DNA from 3 places in the Escherichia ruysiae genome. Region 3 is predicted to be linked to each of the others. Evidence: predicted binding sites of a transcription regulator. Region 3 holds the regulator's gene; each other region holds the start of a gene.
The links. Region 3 encodes LexA, which represses DNA repair genes until DNA is damaged. Its sites were predicted from a motif close to TNCTGTATGTACATACAGNA; they were not measured.
Positions count from the first base shown of each region.

Region 1: a site for LexA is predicted at 1,395-1,414, ahead of dinG (ATP-dependent DNA helicase DinG). Genes of this name have one in related genera too.
Region 2: a site for LexA is predicted at 1,191-1,210, ahead of sbmC (DNA gyrase inhibitor SbmC). Genes of this name have one in related genera too.

Region 1 is NZ_JAVIWS010000001.1:4,164,065-4,167,348, reverse strand. Features, by position in the region: gene dinG (ATP-dependent DNA helicase DinG) at 1-1,380, opposite strand, end outside; gene rhlE (ATP-dependent RNA helicase RhlE) at 1,706-3,070, opposite strand.
Region 2 is NZ_JAVIWS010000001.1:803,710-806,993, forward strand. Features, by position in the region: gene RGV86_RS04170 (FUSC family protein) at 1-495, opposite strand, end outside; gene sbmC (DNA gyrase inhibitor SbmC) at 703-1,176, opposite strand; gene dacD (serine-type D-Ala-D-Ala carboxypeptidase DacD) at 1,296-2,462, opposite strand; gene sbcB (exodeoxyribonuclease I) at 2,672-3,284, shown strand, end outside.
Region 3 is NZ_JAVIWS010000001.1:2,290,620-2,293,903, forward strand. Features, by position in the region: gene zur (zinc uptake transcriptional repressor Zur) at 1-89, shown strand, start outside; gene RGV86_RS11215 (CsbD family protein) at 131-340, opposite strand; gene dinF (MATE family efflux transporter DinF) at 456-1,781, opposite strand; gene lexA (transcriptional repressor LexA) at 1,854-2,462, opposite strand; gene dgkA (diacylglycerol kinase) at 2,572-2,940, opposite strand; gene plsB (glycerol-3-phosphate 1-O-acyltransferase PlsB) at 3,110-3,284, shown strand, end outside.

The DNA of each region.
Region 1 (3,284 bases), 1.9 Mb from region 3:
CGCGGAAGTGACAATAATGTGCGGAATGCTGCGCCACAGCAGCCTTTCCAGCTGATCGCTGACGCGGATCCCCACGCAGTGAAACCAGAGATGTAGCTGCCCGTCACGCTCTTCCCGCGTCGCCCATTTGGTCACTGGCGCACCGGAAGATTGCGCCAGCGAGGCCAGCCGCCAGAGTTTGCTTTGCGCCTCAAACATTCCCAGCGCGCGGTTCATCTGCAAAATAAGCCGATGCAGGCGCACAATGTCATGGCTGCCGGTTTTCTCGCTTAAATCGTTGAGGAATAGTTCTGCCAGACCACGCAACATCTCTGTCAGTTTCGCCAGCCGCTGGCAGATCTCCAGCACTTCATCAGGCAGTTCGCCCATCGCAAACCGGTGCTCAGCCTCCTGCCCGGCAGGCATATAGAGATTGAGAATGTTGTTTAAAGAGGCGATAAGCTCATACAACTCTTCACAATGCGCATTCAAACGTTCAGGGATCGCCAACGGCGGGATCGTCTTCGGGCAAAACTGCTCCATGCAGGTGGCGACCAGTTTCGTGAACAAGTCCAGTTGCAGCCGATACCAGGGCGCGGTGATTTCGGCGCTCATCTCCAGCGCATCCCGCGCCACGTCCGGCAGGTGATGCCCTTCATCCAGCACCAGCAGCAAGTTTTTCGGGTCTGGCAATACCGCTTCGCTTTCCATCGCCGCCATCACCAGCGCATGGTTTGCCACCACCACTTCCGCTTCCTGAATCTCCCGACGAGCCACAAAAAACGGGCATTCGCGGTAGTAGTAACAGTTGCGGTTCAGGCAACTGGCTTTGTCGGTACTCAAACGGCGCCAGAGATCGTCATCAATAGCGATATCCGTATGATCGCGCAGGCCATCCCATTTATAAGTGTCGAGATCGCCCTTCAGCTTTGCACAGCGTTTTTGCTCTTCCTGATTATTTGGCGTCAGTTCGTCGTCAAGAAAAGCGAGCAGATCCTGTTGCGTGGGTTCAGTGCTGGCGAGCGCCGTCAGATTGCGCGGGCAAACGTAGCGCCCACGCCCAAAAGCGGCGGTAAATTTGAGATCGGGAATGATCTTTTTCAGCAGCGGTAAATCTTTGCTGTAAATCTGATCCTGCAATGCCACGTTGGCGGTACTCACCACCAGCGTTTTTTGCTCTTCGCGGGCAATGGCGATGCCGGGGATCAAATAGGAGAGCGTTTTCCCAACGCCGGTGGGGGCTTCAATCGCCAGATGCCGCCCTTCTTCTCCGGCCAGCGTTTTGGCGACGTCCGCAATCATCTGCCGCTGCGGCGCACGGGGAATAAAGTCGGGGATCTGTTCCTGAAGCGCCTTATACCAGGCGGCAATTTGCGCTTTAAGCGCGGCGGTTAATGCCATGAGAAAACCTGAAATACTGTATAAACAGCCAATATTGTGGCATTTTTCGGTTTTCAGGGGTAATGGTTTTTCTGTTTCTGGAAAGCGGCTCGCAATAACGTTTTCCGGATGCGGGGATTTCCCGCATCGGGAGAAACATCATTGTCAGCAATCTTATGCCGGGCATAGCCCGGCATAAGATTGCTGACAAACTGGCTTAATAGCCAAAAACAGGTACGGTTTTCCCCCTCAGCCTTTTAGGGAGAGGGTCGGGGTGAGGGGACTGTCCAGGCACTTTTGGGACTTTGTCATCAGTCTGCTGCCGGGCATAGCCCGGCATAAAATATTACTGCGCAGCGGCAGGTTTACGCGGACGGCGGCGACGTTGTTGTTCGCCTGCTGGTTTGGCATCGCCGAGGCGGCGAGATGGTTTTTCTGCGGGTTTCGCGTTACCAGACTTCGCTCCACCTTCAGCGCGGCGTGGCTGCTGTTGACCGCGACCACCACCTTGCCCACGACCGCCGCCACTGCGTTGCTGGCGACCATTCTGGATCGGTTCGGCTTTGATTGACGGGTCCGGCTCATAACCCGGAATCGCAATACGCGGGATCTCTTTTTTCAGCAGTTTTTCGATATCGCGCAACAGTTTGTGTTCATCAACACACACCAGCGATAACGCTTCGCCGGTGGCGGCGGCACGACCGGTACGCCCGATACGGTGGACATAATCTTCCGGTACGTTTGGCAGCTCATAGTTGACGACGTGTGGCAACTCTTCGATATCCAGGCCACGCGCGGCGATATCAGTCGCCACCAGCACGCGAATATCACCCGATTTAAAATCGGCCAATGCACGGGTACGCGCACCTTGCGATTTATTACCGTGGATCGCCGCACTGCGAATGCCATCTTTATTTAATTGTTCAGCCAGATGGTTAGCGCCATGTTTGGTACGGGTAAACACCAGCACCTGCTGCCAGTTGCCTTTACCAATCATGTGTGACAGCAATTCCCGTTTGCGTTTCTTATCGACAAAGTGAACGTGCTGGGTTACCTGCTCAGAGGCGGTATTGCGGCGTGCAACTTCGATTTCCAGCGGGTTATGCAGCAGTTTTTCTGCCAGAGCTTTAATCTCGTCAGAGAAAGTCGCGGAGAACAGCAGGTTCTGGCGCTTCGCGGGCAGTTTTGTTAACACACGGCGAATATCGTGAATAAAGCCCATATCGAGCATACGGTCAGCTTCATCAAGGACGAGGATTTCTATCTGATCCAGCTTCACCGCATTCTGGTGTTCCAGATCCAGCAAACGCCCCGGCGTTGCCACCAGCACATCAACACCGCCACGCAGCTTCATCATCTGCGGGTTAATGCTGACGCCACCAAACACCACCAGCGAACGAATGTTCAGGTATTTGCTGTAATCACGGACGTTTTCACCAATCTGCGCCGCCAGTTCACGGGTCGGGGTAAGAATGAGCGCGCGCACCGGACGACGCCCTTTGGCGTGCGGCTCGCGGGAAATCAGGTGTTGCAACAGCGGCAGCGTAAAGCCCGCTGTTTTGCCGGTGCCGGTCTGGGCACTGGCCATCAGGTCGCGACCTTCCAGCACCGCAGGGATCGCCTGCTGCTGAATAGGGGTGGGTTCACGGTAACCTTGCTCGGCAACGGCGCGCAGGATATCAGGGCTTAAACCCAAAGAATCGAAAGACATAACTACTCCGAACCGCCCCGACCGTTACCGGTGTAGTTTTCAGGGAGATACTGAAAAGGAAAATGACAAAAACCACAATGTCATGAGGGAGCGGAGTGTAGCAGTTTTTGTGACGCAGCGCATAAATTATCCCTGTGACTGACGTTGCTCAAATTCTTAGCCATACTGGACAACGCGAAAAATGAGTCATAATCTTAATCAATCATTTGATTAA
Region 2 (3,284 bases), 1.5 Mb from region 3:
ACGTTGCGGCCAGATACCGGTAAACAACATTGCCAGTAAAGAGCCGAGGATCACATCGCCACTTCGCCATAATGCCGTATCAATTTCACCTGTTGGGGAACCAACAACAATTGCCAGCGTCACACCAATCAATAAACCTTGATACGGTTTCTTGCCGAGTGCCAGCCAGCCACAAAGAAACATGGCAGCCGCGCACCAGACTAACATCAGCGGTAAAGAGATTAACTCCAGTCGCAGAGCAATAAGACCTAAAATCGAGCCAAACACCGTACCGCCAATACGTTCAAACGCACGAGGGACAACGTTACCCCAGAACGAAATTGGCCCCATGATCACCACCATAGTGACCAACGGCCAGGTGCTTTCCGGAATAGTAAACAGGCGAATGATGAGAAAGGTGAGCAAGAACGCCAGCGCAACACGAGTACCATGAACAATGCGGTAATGACGGTAGACTCGAATTTCGAACGGGCTTAAGGACTTATCGGCACGCACGCGGGCACTCCGTGAAAGAGGGAAAAAACGATCATAATTCAATCTGACAAACCAGGTGCAATAACGCTACGTAACAAATCTGTCCGGCAAACCGGGAATAGCGGACGTTCCCGGTTTGGTTGTCAGAAAACTAAAGACGGATCTTACTCTTTTACATAACGAAAAACAGCGTGGCAATCAGGTTAACCTCTGACCCGACGTCATTTATCAGCGCCGTTTTGGCTGCACCGCGACATACATTTCGATATCCCAATAACCATCTTGCGCGCCATTGTTCAGATAAACCTCAAAACAGGGTTTTGGTAACATTTCGTAAGCACTGTCCTGCAAGAGGCTGTTAAAGAACTGATACCAGGGTTTCGCAAAATCATCCCCCTCTACGCGGGCTACCGCCACCGCATACTGACCACCCGAAATTTCTGTCAGGATGACGCCCTCACTGTTTTCGGGAAGTGTGAAACTATCTGCCACCGAAACTACGGTGTCACAACGTAACTTTTCGGCAGGTGTTTCATCTGGATTATCGTAATAGACCGCCACCCACTCCTTCGGAACAATATTTTTGTTATCAACCCACATCATCAACTGCTCAAAACCTTGCTTTACCGTTTGTTCCCACGGGCCAACGAGATGGAAACCTGCAACGGTACGTTTATCTTCCTGTTTAATCTCGTAGTTCATGACGCCTCCACTTATACTGGTTTTATATACAGCATGATTTGTAATATAAAAACCACAAGGAATGAGTGTTGATTATGCGAGCAGACTCGCACTCCTGCCAGTCTGCGGCGTAAGAAAGGTCAGGCTTTATGCTCGAAATAATCACTCAGCCGGGAAAACATACCGCCTTTTCCGACAGATTCCAGGGTGACCAGCGGCCAGTGCGCCACCGGTTTATCGCGGTCATAAAGTTCAATTTCCCCAACCCGCTTATGGGCGCTAATTGGCGCGGTCAGTTCTTTACCATCAAGGGTGTATTTTGCTTTGATATTAGGAATCTCCGCTTTTGGCAGCACCATCCAGAACTCTTGTTCCGTTCCCAGAGCGATGTTTTCTTTATCGCCATACCAGATTCGTTCTGTGCCAACCTTTTTCCCCCGGTGTAAAATTTGCACCGTAGTAAAGTTCTGTTGCCCCCAACGCAACAGTTTCCTGGCTTCTTCTTCGCGACCTTTTGCGCTGTCAGCCCCCATCACCACCGCAATGAGACGACGCTGACCATCCACCGCCGACGCAATGAGATTAAACCCGGCACCAGAAGTATGCCCGGTTTTCAGGCCGTCAACATTCATGGTCTTATCCCACAATAATCCGTTACGGTTTTGCTGGGTGATACCGTTCCAGGTGAGGCTTTTTTCGCTGTACATATGATAAAACTCAGGCTCGCCGTGGATGATAGCGCGAGAAAGGACGGCTAAATCATAGGCCGAACTGTGCTGACCGGGTGCATCCAGACCATGCACTGTTTCAAAATGCGTATCCTGAAGATGTAACTTCTCAGCATAATTGTTCATCATGTCGACAAACTGCCGTTGCCCACCGGCAATATAATCAGCCAGTGCAACACAAGCGTCATTGCCAGAGTCCACAATTAAACCACGGCTTAAATCACGTACCGATACGCGATCGCCCTCTTTCAAAAACATCAGTGAAGAACCGACGAATACCGGATTATCTTTCGCCCATGCATCGCGCCCCACCGTAACAATATCGTCTGGCGTAATACGATGGCTATCGATTGCACGATCAACGACATAGCCAGTCATCAGCTTAGTCAGGCTGGCAGGATTGCGTTGTTGATGCTCATTACCCGCCGTGAGGATCTGACCGGTTGTGTAATCCATCAAGACCCATGATCCCGCATGAATTTGTGGAGGCTGGGGTGAAAAGGGAATATTTTCCGCCGCAAAACCAGACGATAAATTAAAAACGAACAAAGAAGCAGCAATAATAAGACGGCGTTTCAACAGCAAATCCTCAGGAGTTTCAAATAGCAGTTCTTTTTACGGAAATCCTGATGAACTGGCTGGAATAAAGTGCAAGAAAATGTGACATTTATCTCATTTTTAACCTGACATTATCAGTTGCTACTCCCTGTCAAATTGTCGCTCTAAAGCTGATTAGCACGGTGATATTTGATACTCTGACATACAGCAGAAATAACGGATTTAACCTAATGATGAATGACGGTAAGCAACAATCTACCTTTTTGTTTCACGATTATGAAACCTTTGGCACGCACCCTGCGTTAGATCGCCCTGCGCAGTTCGCTGCCATTCGCACCGATAGCGAATTCAATATCATCGGCGAACCAGAGGTTTTTTATTGCAAGCCTGCAGATGATTATTTACCCCAACCAGGAGCAGTTTTAATCACGGGTATTACCCCGCAGGAAGCGCGGGCGAAAGGAGAAAACGAAGCTGCGTTTGCCGCTCGCATTCATTCGCTTTTTACCGTACCGAAGACCTGTATTCTGGGCTACAACAATGTACGTTTCGATGACGAAGTCACACGCAACATTTTTTATCGTAATTTCTACGATCCCTATGCCTGGAGTTGGCAGCATGATAACTCTCGCTGGGATCTGCTGGACGTCATGCGCGCCTGTTATGCGCTGCGTCCGGAGGGAATCAATTGGCCTGAAAATGATGACGGTCTACCGAGTTTTCGCCTTGAACATTTAACCAAAGCGAATGGTATTGAACATAGCAATGCCCACGATGCGATGGCCGATGTGTACGCCACTATTGCGATGGCGAAACTGGTGAAAACGCGTCAGCCACGCCTGT
Region 3 (3,284 bases):
GTTCAGCATGTGTAGAAGTGGAAGCGTGTCGTCATCCTGAACAGTGCCATCATGACCACTCTATTCAGGTGAAAAAGAAACCGCGTTAAGAGGGCGTACATCCTTGTACACGTCGGGCAGGAGGGATTAATTACCAGCGGTATTCATTGCGGGTTTCCCAGTCCACGACCTCTTTCTCTGCCTGATCTTTCTGGTAACCGTAGCGTTCCTGGATTTTACCCACTAACTGATCACGTTTACCTTCAATGACCGTCATATCATCATCGGTCAGTTTGCCCCATTGCTCTTTCACTTTACCTTTGAACTGTTTCCAGTTACCGCCGACTTCGTCTTTATTCATATTCAAGTCCTCATCGTTAGGTGGTGAATGAGAGTACGCTCGCTTTTCTTCTGAACATGGGATTAAGTGTAGTCAGGAATTTGGCTTAGGATTATTTATTCAGAATATTTAACCGTCACGCTCCGGCAAACCATGTTCCGTTGCGCCAGTGACGACGCCAGATAGCCGCCAGAGAAAGCCCGCGCAGCGCCAGAAAGACGGTTAACGCCAGCCACAAACCATGATTACCCAACCACGGCAACGTGAGGAGCGTCAGCGCAAATCCTGCTGCTGCCACCGCCATACTGTTTCGCATTTCGGCGGCGCGCGTTGCACCTATAAACATGCCGTCCAGCAGATAACACCAGACACCAACCAGCGGTAAAATGACCTGCCAGATAAGATAGCGATCGGCCAGCTGCTGAATCTGGGTTAATGACGTCAGCAACGCAATAATGTGTTCCCCTGCCAGCAAATAAATCACAGAAAACAGCAACGCCACGATCCCCGACTGGCGACACGCTGCGCGCCAGACATCCAGTAACTGGCTCCCGTCGCGCGCACCGTATGCCTGACCTGAATGAGCTTCAACCGCGTAGGCAAAACCATCCAGCGCATAGGCGGTAAAGGTGAGTAGCGTCATCAGAACCGCGTTAACGGCGATAATGTCACTTCCCAGTCGCGCGCCAAGTACCGTTATTGCACCAAAACAGAGTTGCAATAACAGGGAGCGCAGCATGATGTCGCGGTTAAGCGCCAGCAAGCGACGGACGTTTCCTCGCCAGGCTGTTTTCAGCATTTCGCCGGAAATACCGCGTAGTTTGAGGATTTTACGCACCATTAGCAGACCAATCAGCAACGTCGCATATTCTGCGATGACCGTTGCCAGCGCCGCGCCCTGCACGTTCATATGCAGCCCCATCACCAGCCAGACATCCAGCACAATGTTGAGAATATTACCCACCACTAACAGGACAACCGGCGCACGGGCATATTGCACGCCGAGCAACCAGCCAAGTAATACCAGGTTTGCCAGCGACGCCGGTGCACTTAGCCACCGAATTTCAAGAAAGCGCCGCGCCTGTTCCAGCACGGCTTCACTGCCACCAACAATATGCAGCGCCAGATCGATAATCGGTGTACGCAACAGAGCAATCAACGCGCCAGCCCCCAGCGCCAGTAGCAACGGCTGCACCAGCGCACGCGCTAATGCCTGAGGATTTTTGGCACCATACGCCTGCGCAGTAAGCCCGGTAGTGCTCATGCGCAAAAACAGCAACAGCATAAAGAGAAAGCTGGTCGCCGTTGCGCCAACCGCCACGCCGCCCAGATAAACCGGACTATCAAGATGACCAATTACCGCCGTATCAATCAGCCCCAGCAACGGAACGGTGATATTGGAGAAAATCATAGGTAAGGCGAGATGCCAGAGAGCTTTATCAGATGAAGTGAGGAATGCCATGCAGACAAGCCTGATGAAGAGAGATGAAAAACAAACCGCGACGCCAGGCGGCATCGCGGTATCAGAGATCTGTTACAGCCAGTCGCCGTTGCGAATAACCCCAACCGCCAGCCCTTCAATGGTGAAGCTCTGCTGACGAAGGTCAACGACAATCGGTTTAAACTCGCTGTTTTCTGGCAATAATTCGACTTTATTGCCCTGTTTTTTCAGACGCTTAACGGTAACTTCGTCATCAATACGTGCGACAACGACCTGACCATTACGTACATCCTGAGTTTTATGCACTGCCAGCAAGTCGCCATCCATAATGCCGATATCTTTCATCGACATTCCGCTGACGCGCAGCAGGAAATCGGCATTCGGCTTGAACAAGGAAGGATCGACCTGATAATGACCTTCAATATGCTGCTGCGCCAGAAGCGGTTCACCGGCAGCCACACGACCTACCAATGGCAACCCTTCTTCCTCTTCCTGCAACAAACGAATCCCACGCGATGCGCCGGAAACAATTTCAATTACGCCTTTGCGTGCCAACGCTTTCAGATGTTCTTCAGCCGCGTTTGGGGAACGGAACCCCAAACGCTGCGCGATTTCCGCACGCGTCGGCGGCATACCTGTCTGGCTGATGTGATCACGAATGAGATCAAACACCTCTTGTTGCCTGGCCGTTAACGCTTTCATTCCGCCCCCTGGGTGTATATACAGTTATGCTGTGAGTATATACAGCAAAAGGCGATTTTGGAACCATAAACTACACAATAAACCAGAGATTTATCGAATTCTGGAAGGGTTATCCAAAATGCGACCATAACAGAATGACCCAGGTTGCCACAGCGACGATAATCGCGATCAGCACCGCTGCGGACCCCATATCTTTCGCCCGCCCGGAAAGCTCGTGGTATTCAGAGCCAATACGATCAACCACCGCTTCGATGGCGCTATTGAGAATTTCCACAATCATCACCAACATGACGGAGCTAATAAGCAGTACGCGGGTTATCGCGTCCACATCCAGCCAGCAAGCGATGACCACCGCCAACAATACCGCCACGCCTTCCTGACGGAATGCCGCTTCGTTGATCCATGCAGCGCGTAAACCTTTCCAGGAATAGCCAGCGGCTTTGATAATTCGAGTGAATCCAGTGGTATTATTGGCCATTGAAAGAACCTTTTTACATTATGAGCGTCAATATCAGTGTACCGTTGAATCCGATGATTCCGGTAGCGTAGCGCCGCGCGAAACATGAGCGGATACCACAGAATTTCCCATGACTTTCTGCTATCCTTCCCGCGCATTTGCATTATTAACCAGAGGCTTTACATCGTTTATGTCCGGCTGGCCACGAATTTACTACAAATTACTGAATTTACCATTAAGCATCCTGGTAAAAAGCAAGTCTATTCCGGCAGATCCTGCCCCGGAATTGGGGCTCGATACCTCTCGTCCAATTATGTACGTTTTACCGTACAACTCAAAAGCGGATTTGCTGACGTTGCGCGCCC